DNA from 2 places in the Parabacteroides sp. ASF519 genome. Region 1 is predicted to be linked to the other one. Evidence: riboswitches for the same ligand, from Rfam matches in the RefSeq annotation. Region 1 holds a riboswitch; the other holds the start of a gene.
The links. Region 1 has a riboswitch for cobalamin ahead of C825_RS04260 (TonB-dependent receptor plug domain-containing protein). Riboswitches for the same ligand answer to the same signal wherever they lie in the genome.
Positions count from the first base shown of each region.

Region 2: another riboswitch for cobalamin. It lies ahead of C825_RS24270 (porin family protein); the one in region 1 lies ahead of C825_RS04260 (TonB-dependent receptor plug domain-containing protein).

Region 1 is NZ_AQFV02000006.1:1,107,123-1,114,797, forward strand. Features, by position in the region: gene C825_RS04225 (F0F1 ATP synthase subunit delta) at 1-84, opposite strand, end outside; gene atpF (F0F1 ATP synthase subunit B) at 88-588, opposite strand; gene atpE (ATP synthase F0 subunit C) at 602-856, opposite strand; gene atpB (F0F1 ATP synthase subunit A) at 907-1,965, opposite strand; gene C825_RS04245 (hypothetical protein) at 1,946-2,374, opposite strand; gene C825_RS04250 (F0F1 ATP synthase subunit delta/epsilon) at 2,387-2,623, opposite strand; gene atpD (F0F1 ATP synthase subunit beta) at 2,630-4,147, opposite strand; cobalamin riboswitch at 4,467-4,672, shown strand; gene C825_RS04260 (TonB-dependent receptor plug domain-containing protein) at 4,707-6,707, shown strand; gene C825_RS04265 (YncE family protein) at 6,740-7,675, shown strand, end outside.
Region 2 is NZ_AQFV02000006.1:6,038,056-6,045,730, reverse strand. Features, by position in the region: gene C825_RS24300 (Gfo/Idh/MocA family protein) at 1-716, shown strand, start outside; gene C825_RS24295 (hypothetical protein) at 739-969, shown strand; gene C825_RS24290 (hypothetical protein) at 960-1,223, shown strand; gene C825_RS24285 (hypothetical protein) at 1,308-2,114, shown strand; gene C825_RS24280 (heparinase II/III domain-containing protein) at 2,163-3,362, shown strand; gene C825_RS24275 (carbon-nitrogen hydrolase family protein) at 3,374-4,420, shown strand; cobalamin riboswitch at 4,461-4,659, shown strand; gene C825_RS24270 (porin family protein) at 4,928-5,527, shown strand; gene priA (replication restart helicase PriA) at 5,597-7,675, shown strand, end outside.

The DNA of each region.
Region 1 (7,675 bases):
ATATACCCGGTCCTCCTGCCGCTTGTCTTTTGCCAGCGAAAAGAGTGCTTTGACGTACCGGGAAGAGATTGTACCTACGTCCATATCTTATGATTTACTAAACGAAACATTGTCGAGCAGCCCGTTGATGATCTTTTCCTGTTCATCGGTACGGCTGATTTTCTCTTTCATCACTTTCTCTGCAATGGCGACTGACAGGTCGGCGATTTCGGTGCGGACTTCGCGGATGGCTTTGTCCTTTTCTTCCCCTATCCGGCGTGTCGCTTCCTCCAGTTGCAGATGTGCCTCAGCGGATGCCTTTTGCCGGGCTGCGCTGATAATCTGTTCTTTTTCGGCCAGGGCTTGTTTCAGAATCTCATTCTGCTGCTCTCTTGCCTGGGCAAGAATCTTTTCGCTTTCGGCCTGGATGCCGGCAAGTTGTTCGTTTGCCTGGCGGGCCGATTCGAGGGAATGATCGATGTATTCTTTCCGTTGTTCCACGGCTTTGATGATTACCGGGAAACCATATTTGGAAAGAATAACAAAGACGATTCCGAAAGAAAGGATCATCCAGAATAAAAGCCCTGCGTCTGGTGTGAGCAATGACATAGTTTACTTTTATTTATTGGAACAATCCTAAGAAACATACTACGATCGCAAACAGGGCAACACCTTCTACCAAGGCACCCATGATAAGCATGGACGTACGGATGTCACCGGCTGCCGACGGTTGGCGGCTGATACCTTCGACGGCACCTTTACCGATCAATCCGATACCTATACCTGCACCGATAGCAGCTAATCCTGCTCCTACTGTTGCTCCAAGTTTAGCGATGCCTGCACCGGCTGCTGCTTGTAATAAAATTGCTGATAACATAACTCTCAATCTTTAAAATTAGTAATCTTATTATTAATAAATATGTTTGTTCATTCCCGTACTTTGGCCAATCCGATATAGTTGGCCGACAACAGGGTGAATATATAGGCCTGAAGGCATGCCACCAACAGTTCGAGGCAGTTCATAAACACGGTGAACAATACGGATACGATTGTCATCGTGCCGTTTATGGCTGTTCCCATCGAGGCGGTGATGAATATCAGGCAAGTCAACGCCAGAATGATTGTATGTCCGGCCATGATATTGGCAAACAGACGGATCATCAGGGCGAACGGCTTGGTGAGTATGCCGAAAAATTCCACGAAGGGCATGATCGGCAACGGTAACTTCAGGAAGATAGGGGCATTGGGCCAGAATATCTCCTTCCAGTATTCCTTGGTAGCGAACAGGTTCACTGCCAGGAACGTACATAAAGCGAGCACGGCGGTAATGGTGATATTACCGGTGATATTGGCTCCTCCCGGGAAAATCGGAATAATACCGATCAGGTTGTTTATCAGGATGAAGAAGAAGACCGTCAGCAGATAAGAAGAGAAAGGCTTATATTCTTTGCCGATTCCTTCCTTCACTACGCCGTCATGTATGAACATGACCGCCATCTCCATCAACCCGGTAAATCCTCCGGGGGCTTCATACGGATGCTTTTTATACCAACGGGCGGTACGCAGCACGATGAAAAGCAGTAAGCCGCAACTGAGAAGCAGGCCGCATACGTTTTTGGTAAGCGACAAGTCCCAGGGTTTTACTTCTTCGCCTCTGCTGTTTTTCTCTACCACCTTTCCGGCATGTTTCCCTTCCTTGGAGATGTAATAGTTATGATGCACATTACCATGATGCAGGTGTGAGGAGAGGAACAAGTCCCATCCGCGTTCTTCGCTTTTCAGCAGGACGGGCAGCGGTATGGAAATCTCTTTTCCGTTCCACTCCGTGATGTGCCAGGTGTAGGCATCCTTGATGTGTGAGAATACGATATCCTGCACATCTACCTCACCTTGTTTCGCATCCGTGGAGGCGCTTACCGGAAAGCTGATGCAAACCAGTAACAAGAAAGTAAACCAAAACAGGCCGTTATTTTTTATTCTGTTCATCTTTTTCTTTTTTCTCACTAATCATTCTCTTTTTCTCAAACAGATACAATGTATATGTTTCCAGTACAAGATAAATGAAATAGAACAACATCATCGTGAAGCCGAAGGCTTTCAGGTTCTGTCCGACCAAAGCGGCATAAAGCCACAGGAAAACCAGTGCGAGCGTGAATTTGCAGAGGCGGACTACCATATAAGTAACAACTGTGACGTCTCCGTGTTTCCGTTTGACATGATCCAGAAAATAGATCATTAACATACTGCTTAACCAGTAAAACACCGGTATCGACGGATACCACTCAAAATAATGCGAAGGCCAGATGGTGTATAACAAGCCTCCCAGGGAGACGCCGATAACTACATTAATAAAGGTAGTCAAGCCCATTAGCTTCATTCTTAATCTACCGCTCATGATCGTATTTTTTTATTCGATGCATACGGACAGGATATCGTCTTTTATCTCGACGAATCCGCTCTGTATTTTTATTTCTTGTTCTTTCTTTTCATCTGTCTGGTACCGGATAACGCCTTCTTCCAGGGCTGCGATCATCGGAGCGTGATGGGGCAGGACGTCGAATGAGCCTGCCGTACCCGGAAAGGATACATAATCTGTCTCTCCTTTGAATAAAACACCACCAGGGGATATGATTTCCAGTTCCATACGTTTTTAATTTGCTTGTTCTGCCAGTTTCTTTCCTTTTTCAATCACATCTTCAATCGTTCCTACATTCAGGAAGGCCTGTTCAGGGATATCGTCGGTTTCACCGTCCATGATCATATTGAATCCGCGGATGGTGTCTTCGATAGAGACCATTACGCCCGGTACGCCGGTGAATTGTTCCGCCACGGCGAAAGGCTGCGACAGGAAACGTTGTACACGGCGGGCGCGGTTAACCGTCTGGCGGTCCTCGTCCGAAAGTTCCTCCATACCCAGGATGGAGATAATATCCTGCAACTCCTTGTTACGCTGGAGTATCTGTTTCACACGCTGTGCCGTTTCGTAATGTTCCTTGCCTACGACCAGCGGGTCGAGGATACGGGATGTCGATTCCAGCGGGTCGACTGCCGGATAGATACCCAGTTCGGTAATCTTACGGCTCAGCACGGTGGTAGCATCCAGGTGCGTAAAGGTCGTTGCCGGTGCCGGGTCGGTCAAGTCGTCTGCCGGCACGTAAACAGCCTGCACGGAGGTGATGGAACCTTTTTTCGTAGAGGTGATACGTTCCTGCATGGCTCCCATTTCGGTAGCCAGTGTCGGCTGATAACCTACTGCCGACGGCATACGTCCCAACAGGGCGGAAACTTCGGAACCGGCCTGCGTGAAACGGAAGATATTATCTATAAAGAACAGTATATCGCGAGTCTCGCCTTCCGGAGCCAGGTCGCGGAACGATTCGGCGATGGTCAATCCCGAGAGGGCGACCGACGAACGTGCTCCCGGCGGTTCGTTCATCTGTCCGAACACCAGTGTCGCCTGCGATTTAGCCAGTTCTTCGTGGTCTATCTTCGACAGGTCCCAATGACCGGCTTCCATACTTTCCTTAAATTCTTTACCGTAACGGATTACATTCGACTGTATCATTTCGCGCAGCAGGTCGTTACCTTCACGGGTACGTTCACCCACGCCGGCGAAAACAGAAAAACCGTTATTCTTTTTGGCAATGTTATTGATCAGTTCCATGATAAGAACCGTCTTTCCGACTCCGGCGCCACCGAACAACCCGATTTTACCTCCTTTGGAATAGGGTTCCAGCAGGTCGATCACCTTGATACCGGTGTAGAGCACCTCTTTGCTGGTTGTCAGATCTTCAAACTTCGGCGGCTCACGATGGATAGGGAGAGCTCCTTTTTTATCCAGCATTTTCATCCCGTCGATCGGATCGCCTGTCACGTTCATCAAACGCCCCTTTACCTGATCGCCGACCGGCATGGTAATGGGCGAACCGCATGATACGGCTTCCATTCCTCGTTGCAGTCCGTCTGTCGTATCCATAGCGACTGTACGGACTGTGTTTTCCCCAATGTGTTGCTGAACTTCCACGATCAGTATTTTCCCATTAGGACGGGTTATCTCCATGGCGTCATGAATACGGGGTAGCACTATTTTCTCTTCTTTTTCATTATCGAAGTGAATATCCACGACTGGACCGATAACCTGTGAAACATAACCTTTTGTTTCTCCCATACAATTCTTTTTAAACCTCGTCAATATATTTTTTCAACCGTGCAATATTACGAAAACAACCTGTCGGAAACCCGAACATATTACTTTTTTGGCTTTTTTGCATTTAGTTAAACTTTAAACTAATTTTATAGTCATTCTGAAATGAACCAATTGTTTTGTGATATGGAACAATTTGAGGAAAAATTACGCTGTTTTTTGAAGAATAAGGAGTGGCATTTTGTGTGCGGAGTGGTTTGGGGGATGGTGGTCTGATCTGTTAAATTATATTACCAGGAGTAGTATTTTAAATTATCAGGTATAGTAATTGATATTATTTGTATTTTTGTCACCGGATTATGGTGTAACGGTTTGGCTTCCGCTGACCGTTAGTAATAGGGAATCCGGTGCAAGTCCGGAGCTGTACCCGTAGCTGTAAGTTCTGCAACCCCGGCAAATCTTGTTGCCACTGAGGATTTTAGGATCCTTGGGAAGGCGGCCGATCATGGGAGAACAAGTCAGAAAACCTGCCATTATTCTATATATACAATGCCTCGGGTAAGGTGTTGATGGAACTTGATATATGCGTACATTATTTATTATAGTATTTATATGCCTGTCAGGCATATTTCTGTGCGTGCCTGTTCTGCACGCACAGCAGATCGATACGACTGTTTATCACCAGCTGAAAGGTGTTGAGGTCGTGGAAAAGGCGCGTCCTTCCACAACCCGCGAAGCTACACCTTTACAAGTTATGGACCGAGCCGGTTTCGATCGGCTGGGGTTGCATGATTTGTCGGAAGCAGTAACACATTTCTCCGGTGCTGCCGTTAAGGATTACGGTGGAATAGGAGGGTTGAAAACAGTTTCCGTACGTAGCCTCGGAGCACAACATACGGCTGTCAGCTATGATGGCGTAACGATCACCGATGCCCAGAGCGGGCAGGTAGATATAGGCCGTTTCTCGTTGGATAATGTGGAGAGGGTGTCGTTGTCGATCGGACAGACAGATGATATTTTCCAGACGGCACGGATATATGCGTCGGCAGGAGTGTTGAATATAAAAACGATGCAACCGGATTTTACAATCCGTCCGTTTCATGTAAAGGCACAGGTAAGGGCCGGTTCATTTGGTTTGGTTAATCCGTATCTGCGTTATGAGCAGAGGCTTGGAAAGCATTTTTCAGCAACAGGGCAGGTCGATTGGCTCCGAGCGGATGGTAATTATCCCTTTATCCTGAAAAACGGGATGCAGGAAGATAAGATGAAACGTAAGAATAGTGATATAGAATCTGTAAGAACAGAGTTGAATATCTTTGGCGATCTGGGCCGGGGCGGTAGTCTTTCTTTAAAAGGTTATTATTTTGATTCGGAACGGGGATTGCCTGGTTCGGTAATTTTGTATAACGACTATTCAGGCGAGCGTTTGTGGGATAAGAATGCTTTTGCACAAGCTTATTATCTGAATCGTTTTAATTCTCATTTTGTATTGCAGGCACAAGCTAAGTTTAATTATACCTGGAGTAAATATGTGAATGTGAACAATAATTATGAAGATGGCTCGCGGGTAGACCTTAATACTCAACGTGAATATTACGGTTCTGCATCAGCTTTATATTCTCCTCTTGAACATTTGTCTTTTTCGTTAACTACCGACTTTTCTCTTAATACATTGGATAATAATATCCCGAACTGTCCTTTTCCTACACGCTATACTTCTTTGTCGGTACTGGCTGCCCAATATCAGGACAGCCGTTTTACAGCAACAGCCAGTTTGTTGAATACGTTCATAAGGGAAGAAGTGCGACGGGGCGATCGTCCAGATGACCGGAAGCGCCTTTCTCCTGCAGTTAGTATCTCCTGGCGTATTTTTTCTGATCAGAATGTTCGTATCCGTGCTTCTTATAAGGATATTTTCAGAGTTCCGACATTTAACGACCTGTATTATCTCCGGATAGGGAATACAAATCTGAAACCCGAGCGCGCTACCCAATATAACCTGGGTCTTACTTGGAGCGGTGAACTCTTTTCGTTTTTGCCTTATGTAAATGCAACTGTCGACGGATACTATAATCGTGTTCGCGATAAAATAGTTGCACTTCCTACCCTGTACATATGGAAAATGATGAATATGGGAGAAGTTGCAATTAGTGGCATCGATGTGAATCTGTCTGCCGAAATACCGCTTTGGCAGCAGTTTAACCTGATGTTACAGGGGGGCTATACCTGGCAGAAAGCGATCGATATAACAGACGAAACAGCAAAAAACTATCGCAATCAGATCCCTTATACTCCTCGTCATGCGGGTTCAGCTTCTTTGTCCGTTAATAATCCGTGGGTGAATGTTACTTATAGTTTGACTGCAGCCGGCGACCGGTATGCTCTGCCACAGAATATAGAAGATAATTTGATAAAACGGTATGTAGAACAGACTATCTCTATTAATCGCGAATTTTCAATCCGTTCCTGTAAGCTTCGCCTGCAGGGGGAAATTGTTAATATAGGAAACATCACGTATGATGTTATTAAATTTTATCCGATGCCGGGACGTTCCTTCCGGGTAACGGTTTTGTTCAGCTTTTAATGTGTAAACTAATATATTTAAATATTTATTTTATGGAAAAGAAAAAGTTTCTGTTTGTTTCTGCCTTGTGTGCATTGATGGCAATGCCTTTTGTTTCTTGTAGTGATGATGACGATCCTAAGCCGGAAATTCCCGGGGAACAGGAAACGACAGGTGTTTATATACTGAATGCCGGGAAAATGAACTCTAATAATGCGACGCTGGATTATTATAATCCTGAAACGAAAGACTTGACAACTAAAGTGTTTTCCTCAATAAATGGTTGTGGATTAGGTGATACGGCCAATGATATGCTGATTTATGGTTCCAAAATGTATATTGCAGTGAGTACTTCGGCTAGTATAGAGGTAACAGACCTTGCAGGGAAGTCGTTGAAAAAGATCAGCCCGAAAGATGATGCTGGTGTTCCCCAACAACCGCGTATGCTGACTACTTATAACGGAAAAGTGTATGTGACCTTGTTTGACGGACATTTGGCTTGTATCGATACGACTTCTATGGATATTACACAGAAGGTAAAAGTTGGACCAAATCCTGAAGGTGTTTGCGGACTGAATGGTAAATTATATGTAGCAAATTCGGGTGGATATAATGAAGTGCCCGATTCTACTTTATCTGTTGTTGATGCAGCTTCGTTTACTGTAACATCAGAAGTAAAAGTGAATGCAAACCCTAAAACGATTCAGAAAGATAGCGAAGGTCATCTGTATGTGCTTTCTTTAGGTGATTATCATATTATGGAAAACAACACATTACAACGTTTAACTGTTTCAGGAGACAACGTAACCAGTTCTGTTATCGAATCAAATAGCCAGATTGTTTCTACAATATGCAATGACATGGTGTATATATACAGTGCAAAACAAGAGAATTGGGTGGTTACAGGCTATGAATTCAAAGTGTATGATGCCAAAAAGGACAAGATGGAAGAGAAAGGTTTTATCACTGACGGTACAGTTGTGGATAAA
Region 2 (7,675 bases), 4.9 Mb from region 1:
ATCCGGATACAATTAATTGGAAAGAATTTCTGGGTAAAGCTCCCTGGGTTGAGTTTGACCCGAAGCGATATTTTAACTGGCAGCGATATAGTGATTACGGGACCGGAGTTACCGGAAATGATTTTACCCATAAATATGATTGTGTTAATCAGGTGTTGGAACTGGGGATACCGGATACTGTCGTAGCTTTAGGCGGACAATATTATTATAAAGGACACGGAGATATGCCGGATTTGTTCAGTGCAATCTTTACCTATCCGGAAAGGGGACTCACTATGACATATGACAGTACGCTGAAGAGTGGAATTTATCGTCAGTCCCATATTTTGGGTTCGGAGGTGACAATGGATATAGATAATGCGATTATGATGTATAAGGATACTTACTCGGAGCGATACAAAGAACATGCGATAAGCTCAGACGATCCCATGTATTATTATGAACCGTGTGCTGATGTGGACGCAATATCTTCGGCCACGGCCAAGACTTACCTGAAAAGTGGTTATGGTCCGACCTATATCGACGGGAAAGTCATTGACGCCACTTTCCTGCATCTGAAAGAATGGATCGATGCTATTCGAGGATTCGGAACTACCAGTTGTGGGATCGATGTCGGGTTCGAAGAGGCGGTCACTTTTAATCTGGCAAATCTGGCTTATGAACACCGGCGACCTGTTCATTGGGATAAAGTGAATGAGAAAGTCATAATCGAATAAACTTATTATCAATCGATATATCATGGAAAAAGAAATAAAATATTCAACAGGCCAGTTATGGGCTCTTACGTTGTTACGTGTATTGATCGGCTGGCATTTTTTGTATGAAGGATTGATCAAATTTTATACTCCGGGCTGGACTGCCAAAGCCTATTTACAAAATACGACAGGTCCGTTTGCTCCCTTGTTTAAAAGCATGACTGAGTCGGAAACCGTACTGCGTTGTGTGGATTTGATGAATGAATGGGGCTGATTCTGCTGGGATTGGGATTGTTTCTGGGAATATGTTCCAGATATTGTAAGATATTCGGGATCGTACTACTGTTATTCTATTATCTGGCTTATCCCCCGTTTGCAAGCTTGGGAGTAAATGTTCATGTAGAGGGAAGTTATTGGGTCGTAAATAAGAATCTGATCGAAATGGCTGCTTTGTTTCTGCTTTGCTGGTTCCCTTCCAGCCATATCACAGGACTTGATTATTTTGTCCGGCGGTTCAGATTCAAATAGGAGGCAAGGAGGTTGTAATAATTCTAAATTCAAACAAGAATGAAGAGCAAGGTACATCGATATATAAGGACCGGAATAAAGGGGATGATAGGAATATTTTCCGTTTTCCCTTTTACGGATGCGTATGGACAATGGGGGTATACGATCGGGCAAAAAGAAATACCGTCGGTAATAATCCATTCGGATACCTCCCGGGTGAAAGTTTACCCGGGACATCCCAGGTTGTATTTTCGTGATACGGATTTACCGGTTATCCGTGAACGTGTTCGTGGTGAGTTCAGGCAGGAGTGGAATGAATTATTGTCTTATCTCAAAGAACAGATCTCACGATTCTCTCCGGAGGTGTTGGGTAGGGGAAGGTATCTCAAACATTGGGATATCGGACGTAATATGGCGTTTGTAGCTGTGGTGACGGAAGATGAAAACTATATCCGATGGGTAAAAGAATGGGTACAGGTGATGGTGGACGACGGTCCTGTCGGAAATGACGATGAATACCGCGGACGATTAATGTCGCTGGCTGTAGCCTATGATTGGTTGTACCATTTTCTGACTGTCCGGGAGAAACTGGCTATTGAAAAGGCAATACTGGATCATTTGGACACGAACTGGCATTTCTCGGCTTATGCGGATTATGTTGGCGGACATTCACGCTGGGGTAATTTTTCTTTGCTGACCGGATTGCTGGCTTTGGTTACGGATAAACCGGAGCTGAGAGAAAAATTACTGGAGATACGTGAACACTGGGTTCAGGGGTATTTTCCTGTACAAGGATGGATCACTGAGAAAGGTGGCTATCATATGGGATGGAATTACAGTGCTCCTTATTTATCGGGACGAACGCACAGTGTCATGTCAAGTGCTACGAATGAATGTATGTATTTCCCCTAGCAGGCAGAAATACCTCTTTTCTGGATATACGGACAGCAGGGAGATGGTTTGTTCGCGAATACGGGGGACGCTTACTCGGTTGACACCGACTTGCAGGATGAACAGGAGCTATTGTATATTTCTGCCGGAATCTATAAAAATCCCTATGCAGCTTGGCTGGCCAAACCGACAAAAGATCCGTTCGCCCGAATCTTGTATGCTGATAAGAGCGTTAGGCCGGTTGCACCGGATGATAAAACAATACCGTTACCTTTGAGTCGGGATTTTGGAAATGCCGGAGTTGTTATAGCACGGGATCGTTGGGATGAAGAGACAACTTTGCTTCAGTTCCGTTCTGTCCCTTTCTATTCGGCGAATCATCATCACCGGGATGAAAATACGTTCACGATCCACTATAAGTCACCCCTGGCAATTGATTCCGGAATGTATGATGAAGGTTGTGAAAACGGCGGATACGGAAGTACGCATTGGTGTAATTATTTTACCCGTACAATTGCCCATAACGGGATTATTGTATTTGATCCGGAACAGGAATATAAGGTATATGGCCGTTCGGTATCCAATGACGGGGGACAACCTTACTGGGAAGAGGAACCGACAAAGCTGACTGATATCCTGCCCGGCGGCCATGCTCATTTGGATGGAATCACGTTGTGTCGGGAGACAGATGAATATACTTATGCTGTTGGAGATGCAACTAAAGCCTATGACCGGGAAAGGGTCAGCCTTGCACAGCGGGAGATTATTTACCTGCGGAGAAATACAACATTCCGTCCTGTAATAGTCGTTTTCGATCGCGTAGAAAGTACCAGGAAGGATTTTGAAAAACGTTTCTTGCTTCATACGGTTCATGAACCGGAAGTAGTTGAGAATCGAATGGTAGCAGAGAACGGAGGAGGGCGATTGACATGTTTTACCCTTTATCCTGAAAATGCCCGGTTGGAACTGATAGGTGGAGAAGGTAAAGAGGCCTGGGTGAATGGCATCAATTACCCTTTAAATAAGAATTGCTGGCCGAAACCCCAGATACAAACTGGTGCCTGGCGGTTGGAAGTTTCATCGGCTGTCAAGCAGATGAAAGATTATTTCCTGCATGTGTTGTTTGTCGATGATGCCGGTTCTCCGGAAATAACACCCGATGAGGCACTATTGATTAAAGAAAATGGCAGACTGGGGGCGTCCGTTGCCGGTTGGAAAATTCTGTTTTCCTTAGACGGTACACCTGCAGTGATTGAGGAACATAAATAACCTGAAAGAAGATGAAACATTCTGTTTACCTGATTTTTATAACTGTTTTTACAGTCGTGTTGGCAGCCCGGGCAAAGAATCCGGTGAAAATAGTCACTATCGGAGGTGGAGGGGTTGCGGTTTCCGTAAATAATCAGATGAGTTATCAGCAAATGGTCGATCAGATGATCGATTACTGGCAAAGGCAGTTGTCAAAAGTGTTATTACATAAGCCGGATCTGATATTATTAACGGAAGCATGCGATCGTCCTTCCGGATTAACTACGGCAGAGCAGTTTGAATATTATAAAGTAAGGAAAGATCAGGTAAAGGATTACCTGGCTTCGGTAGCAAAAGATAATCACTGTTATATTGCTTTTGGAACCAAAAGGGAAGAAAACGGAAGCTGGTGGAATTCATGTATACTGCTTGACCGACGTGGAAAAGTAGCCGGTATATATAATAAGAATTTTCCTACTATCCAGGAAATGAATGAGATCATGCCTTCTGATGAAGCAGAACTCCTGCTATGTGATTTCGGGACTGTTGCTTGTGCTGTTTGTTTCGATCTTAATTTTGATGAGTTGAGGGAACGGTATGCTCAGCAAAAACCGGACATAATTTTGTTTCCATCAATGTATCACGGAGGTTTGGAACAAAGCAAATGGGCTTATTCCTGTCAGGCTTATTTTGTTTGTGCCTATGGTTTTCTGAATGCTCCGTCGGAGATACGTAACCCATTGGGAGAGGTGGTCGCCTCAAGTACGAACTATTATAATTATGCTGTGGCTACAGTCAACCTTGACCGTAAATTGGTACATCTCGATAATAACTGGGAGAAATTGACCGCTTTGAAAAGAAAGTACGGTGATCTTGTTTCTATCTCTGATCCCGGACGTATAGGGGCAGTGATGATCACCAGTGAACATGATTCGATTTCAGCAGACCGGATGATAGATGAATTTGATATTCAGTTATTGGACGATTATTTCAATCAATCCCGTGCTGTTCGTGAACAAAAATTGATTAAAGCTCCGGTAAAAGACGCAATAGATGAATATCGTAAACATAATAAATAAAATTTATAGGATCTGCTACCGTAAGATGTAAAAATATCTCTATATTTGCGCTATGCATTGTTCCGAGCCTGTATCCGCGGGTAAGGATTAAAAGGGAACCGGGTGTGAATCCCGGACAGTCCCGCTGCTGTGAGCTTCATAACGTATCAGGCATACTTTTGCCACTGTTCTGTAAGGGGAATGGGAAGGCGCTTGATCCGGAAGTAAGTCAGAAGACCTGCAAGGCATATTATTTCGACGGCTTCGAGGAAAGGCCGGATGAGAAAAACAAGACATCTGATGTCTTTCTATTCTTGTTCCATTCCCAGTTTGCTGTCCTTTTAGGATCTGTTTTTAATTATTTTGCCATAATAATTAGGAAAAGAAGCATGGTTCGGTTGACGGGATGAGCTCCGTCGGTGGTCCATGCTTTTCTTTTTCAAAGACTGAACAGTTAAGACGGAATACTTGTTTATTATTGGAAAAGTATGTTTATTTGCAGATAGTATTTATAAAACAACAGGCAATATGAAAAAGGTTACAGGTTTAGTTTTGATTATTTTGATGGCATTTATTGCTGTTCCCGCTAAATCCCAATTGAAGTTTGGGGTAAAAGGTGGTTTGAATATATCGTCCGTTCATTTGAATTCAGATATTCTGAAAGCGGATAATGTGACTGGTTTCCAGATCGGTCCGATGATCGAGACAACGATTCCTCTGATTGGAGTAGGGTTGGATGCGGCTATCCTCTATTCACAGAAAGGGATGGATGTGAAATCGGAGACAGGAACTTCCACGAATGTGAAAACAGATTATATCGATGTCCCGGTGAATTTGAAATGGAAATTCGGACTACCTATCATTAAAGGATATCTGGCTGCCGGTCCGTATATCGGTTTCCGTGTAGGTGGCGATAAATTCTGGGAGATTCCCGGAAGTGTAGTAGGACAGGTGAAAGCGAAAAACTTTAGTGCCGGTCTTAATTTTGGTGCAGGTGTGGAACTGATCAGCCATTTGCAGGTCGGTATAAACTATGGCCTGGGACTGACTGATAATTACAGTGCGGAAAAATATGATCTGAATGCCAAGAACCGCGGATGGTCGGTGACAGCCGCTATCTTGTTCTGATAACAGACAGAAGATATGAGGGGCCGGGCTTTAACAGTCCGGCCTTTTTTGTTACTTTTGACCTCGGAAATGAAATATGCAGATGTCATACTACCCCTGCCGTTGGAGAATAGCTATACATATAGTATTCCGACGGATCTGGAGGCAGCCGTAACTCCCGGTTGCCGGGTCATTGTTCATTTCGGCAAGAAACGTTACTATACTGCCATTGTGATGGAAGTACATGAACGCAGGCCGAATACGGACTTTGAGACGAAGGAGATTTATGCCCTGCTGGATGCCAGCCCAGTACTAAGGAGGCCGCAACTTCGCTTTTGGAAATGGATCGCCTCCTATTATATGTGTAAACTGGGGGATGTCTATAAAGTGGCTTTACCTTCCGGGCTGAAACTGGAAAGCGAGACGGCTGTCACTTATAATGCCGATTTTGAGGCAGACGGTCCTTTGCGTCCTAATGAGCAGACTGTGCTGGATGCTTTTAAAGGAGTGCTCAAGTTAACAGTTTCGGAGTTGGAAAAGAAAACAGGCCTGCGCAATGTCGTTCCCGTAGTTGCTTCCCTGATGGCCCGTGGGGCAGTGGAGGTCAGCGAAGAGATGAAACGCGGGTTTGTTCCGAAGATGCAGACATTTATCCGTCTGTCTCAGGAATATGCAACCGAAGAACGCTTGCAGGAAGCCTTTGCTGATTTTAAGCGGGCCAAGAAGCAGGAACTTTTGCTGGTTTGCTTCCTTGATCTGAGCCACGCATTAAATCCGGCATTAACCGTGGAAGTATCCAAAAAAGAATTACTGGAACGCAGCGGTTGTTCATCAACGATATTGGACGGGTTGCTGAAACGGGGAGTCCTTGAAAGCTATGAAAAAGAAGTGGGGCGTTTGCAGGTTCCGGTATGCCGTTTGCAACCTCTCAGTTCGCTTAGTCCGGCACAGGAGAAAGCGTATAGCGAGATACATGATACCTTTACTTCTAAAGATGTTTGCCTGCTTCACGGAGTTACTTCCAGCGGTAAGACGGAAATTTATGTACGGCTGATAGACGAGGTTCTGAAGCTGGGACGGCAGGTTCTATATATGCTTCCTGAAATAGCTATTACGACGCAGATCACCGAACGGCTGGCTAAACTGTTCGGTAATAAGCTCTTGGTATATCATTCGAAATTCTCGGATAACGAGCGTGTGGAAGTATGGAACAAACTCCTGCATGGGAACGAACCGATGGTAGTGCTGGGTGTACGTTCTTCTCTCTTCCTGCCATTCAAGGACCTGGGACTGATCATTGTGGATGAGGAACATGAAAATACGTATAAGCAGCAAGATCCGGCCCCTCGTTACCATGCCCGCAATGCTGCAATCGTGCTGGCGGGAATGCATGGGGCAAAGACGCTGCTGGGATCTGCTACCCCTTCGATCGATTCTTATTTCAATGCAACGACTGGTAAGTATGGACTGGTAGAGTTGGTTACCCGTTACGGTGACTGCCTGATGCCGGAGATTATAACTGCCGATATAAAGGAACTGAAGCGGAAAAAGATCATGAAGGATACACTTTTCTCCCCGTTATTGGTCGAGAAAGTAAATGCGTCCCTGGCACGCGGTGAACAGGCTATCTTGTTCCAGAACAGGCGTGGGTTTGCCCCGCTGATCGAATGTAAGAGTTGTGGCTGGGTGCCTCATTGTGTGAACTGTGATGTCAGCTTGACCTATCATAAATATCATAACCAATTGGTTTGCCATTATTGCGGATATACCATCCAGTTACCGCCTCATTGTCCGGAATGCCAGAGTACGGAGTTGAAGATGATGGGTTTTGGGACAGAGAAGGTGGAGGAGGAAATAGCTTCCCTGTTCCCTTCGGCGAAGGTCGAGCGGTTGGATTTCGATACGGCACGTACCCGTACGGCTTACGAACGCATCATTTCCGACTTTGAGAAAGGAAAGACGCAAATCCTTATCGGAACGCAGATGTTATCGAAAGGATTGGATTTCGGAAATGTCAGTGTTGTTGGAATCCTGAATGCCGATAACCTGATGAACTATCCCGATTTCCGGGCTCACGAACGTGCTTTCCAACTGATGGTGCAGGTAAGCGGACGAGCAGGGAGAAGGGATAAACGTGGTACGGTTGTTTTGCAAACTTCCCAGCCGGAA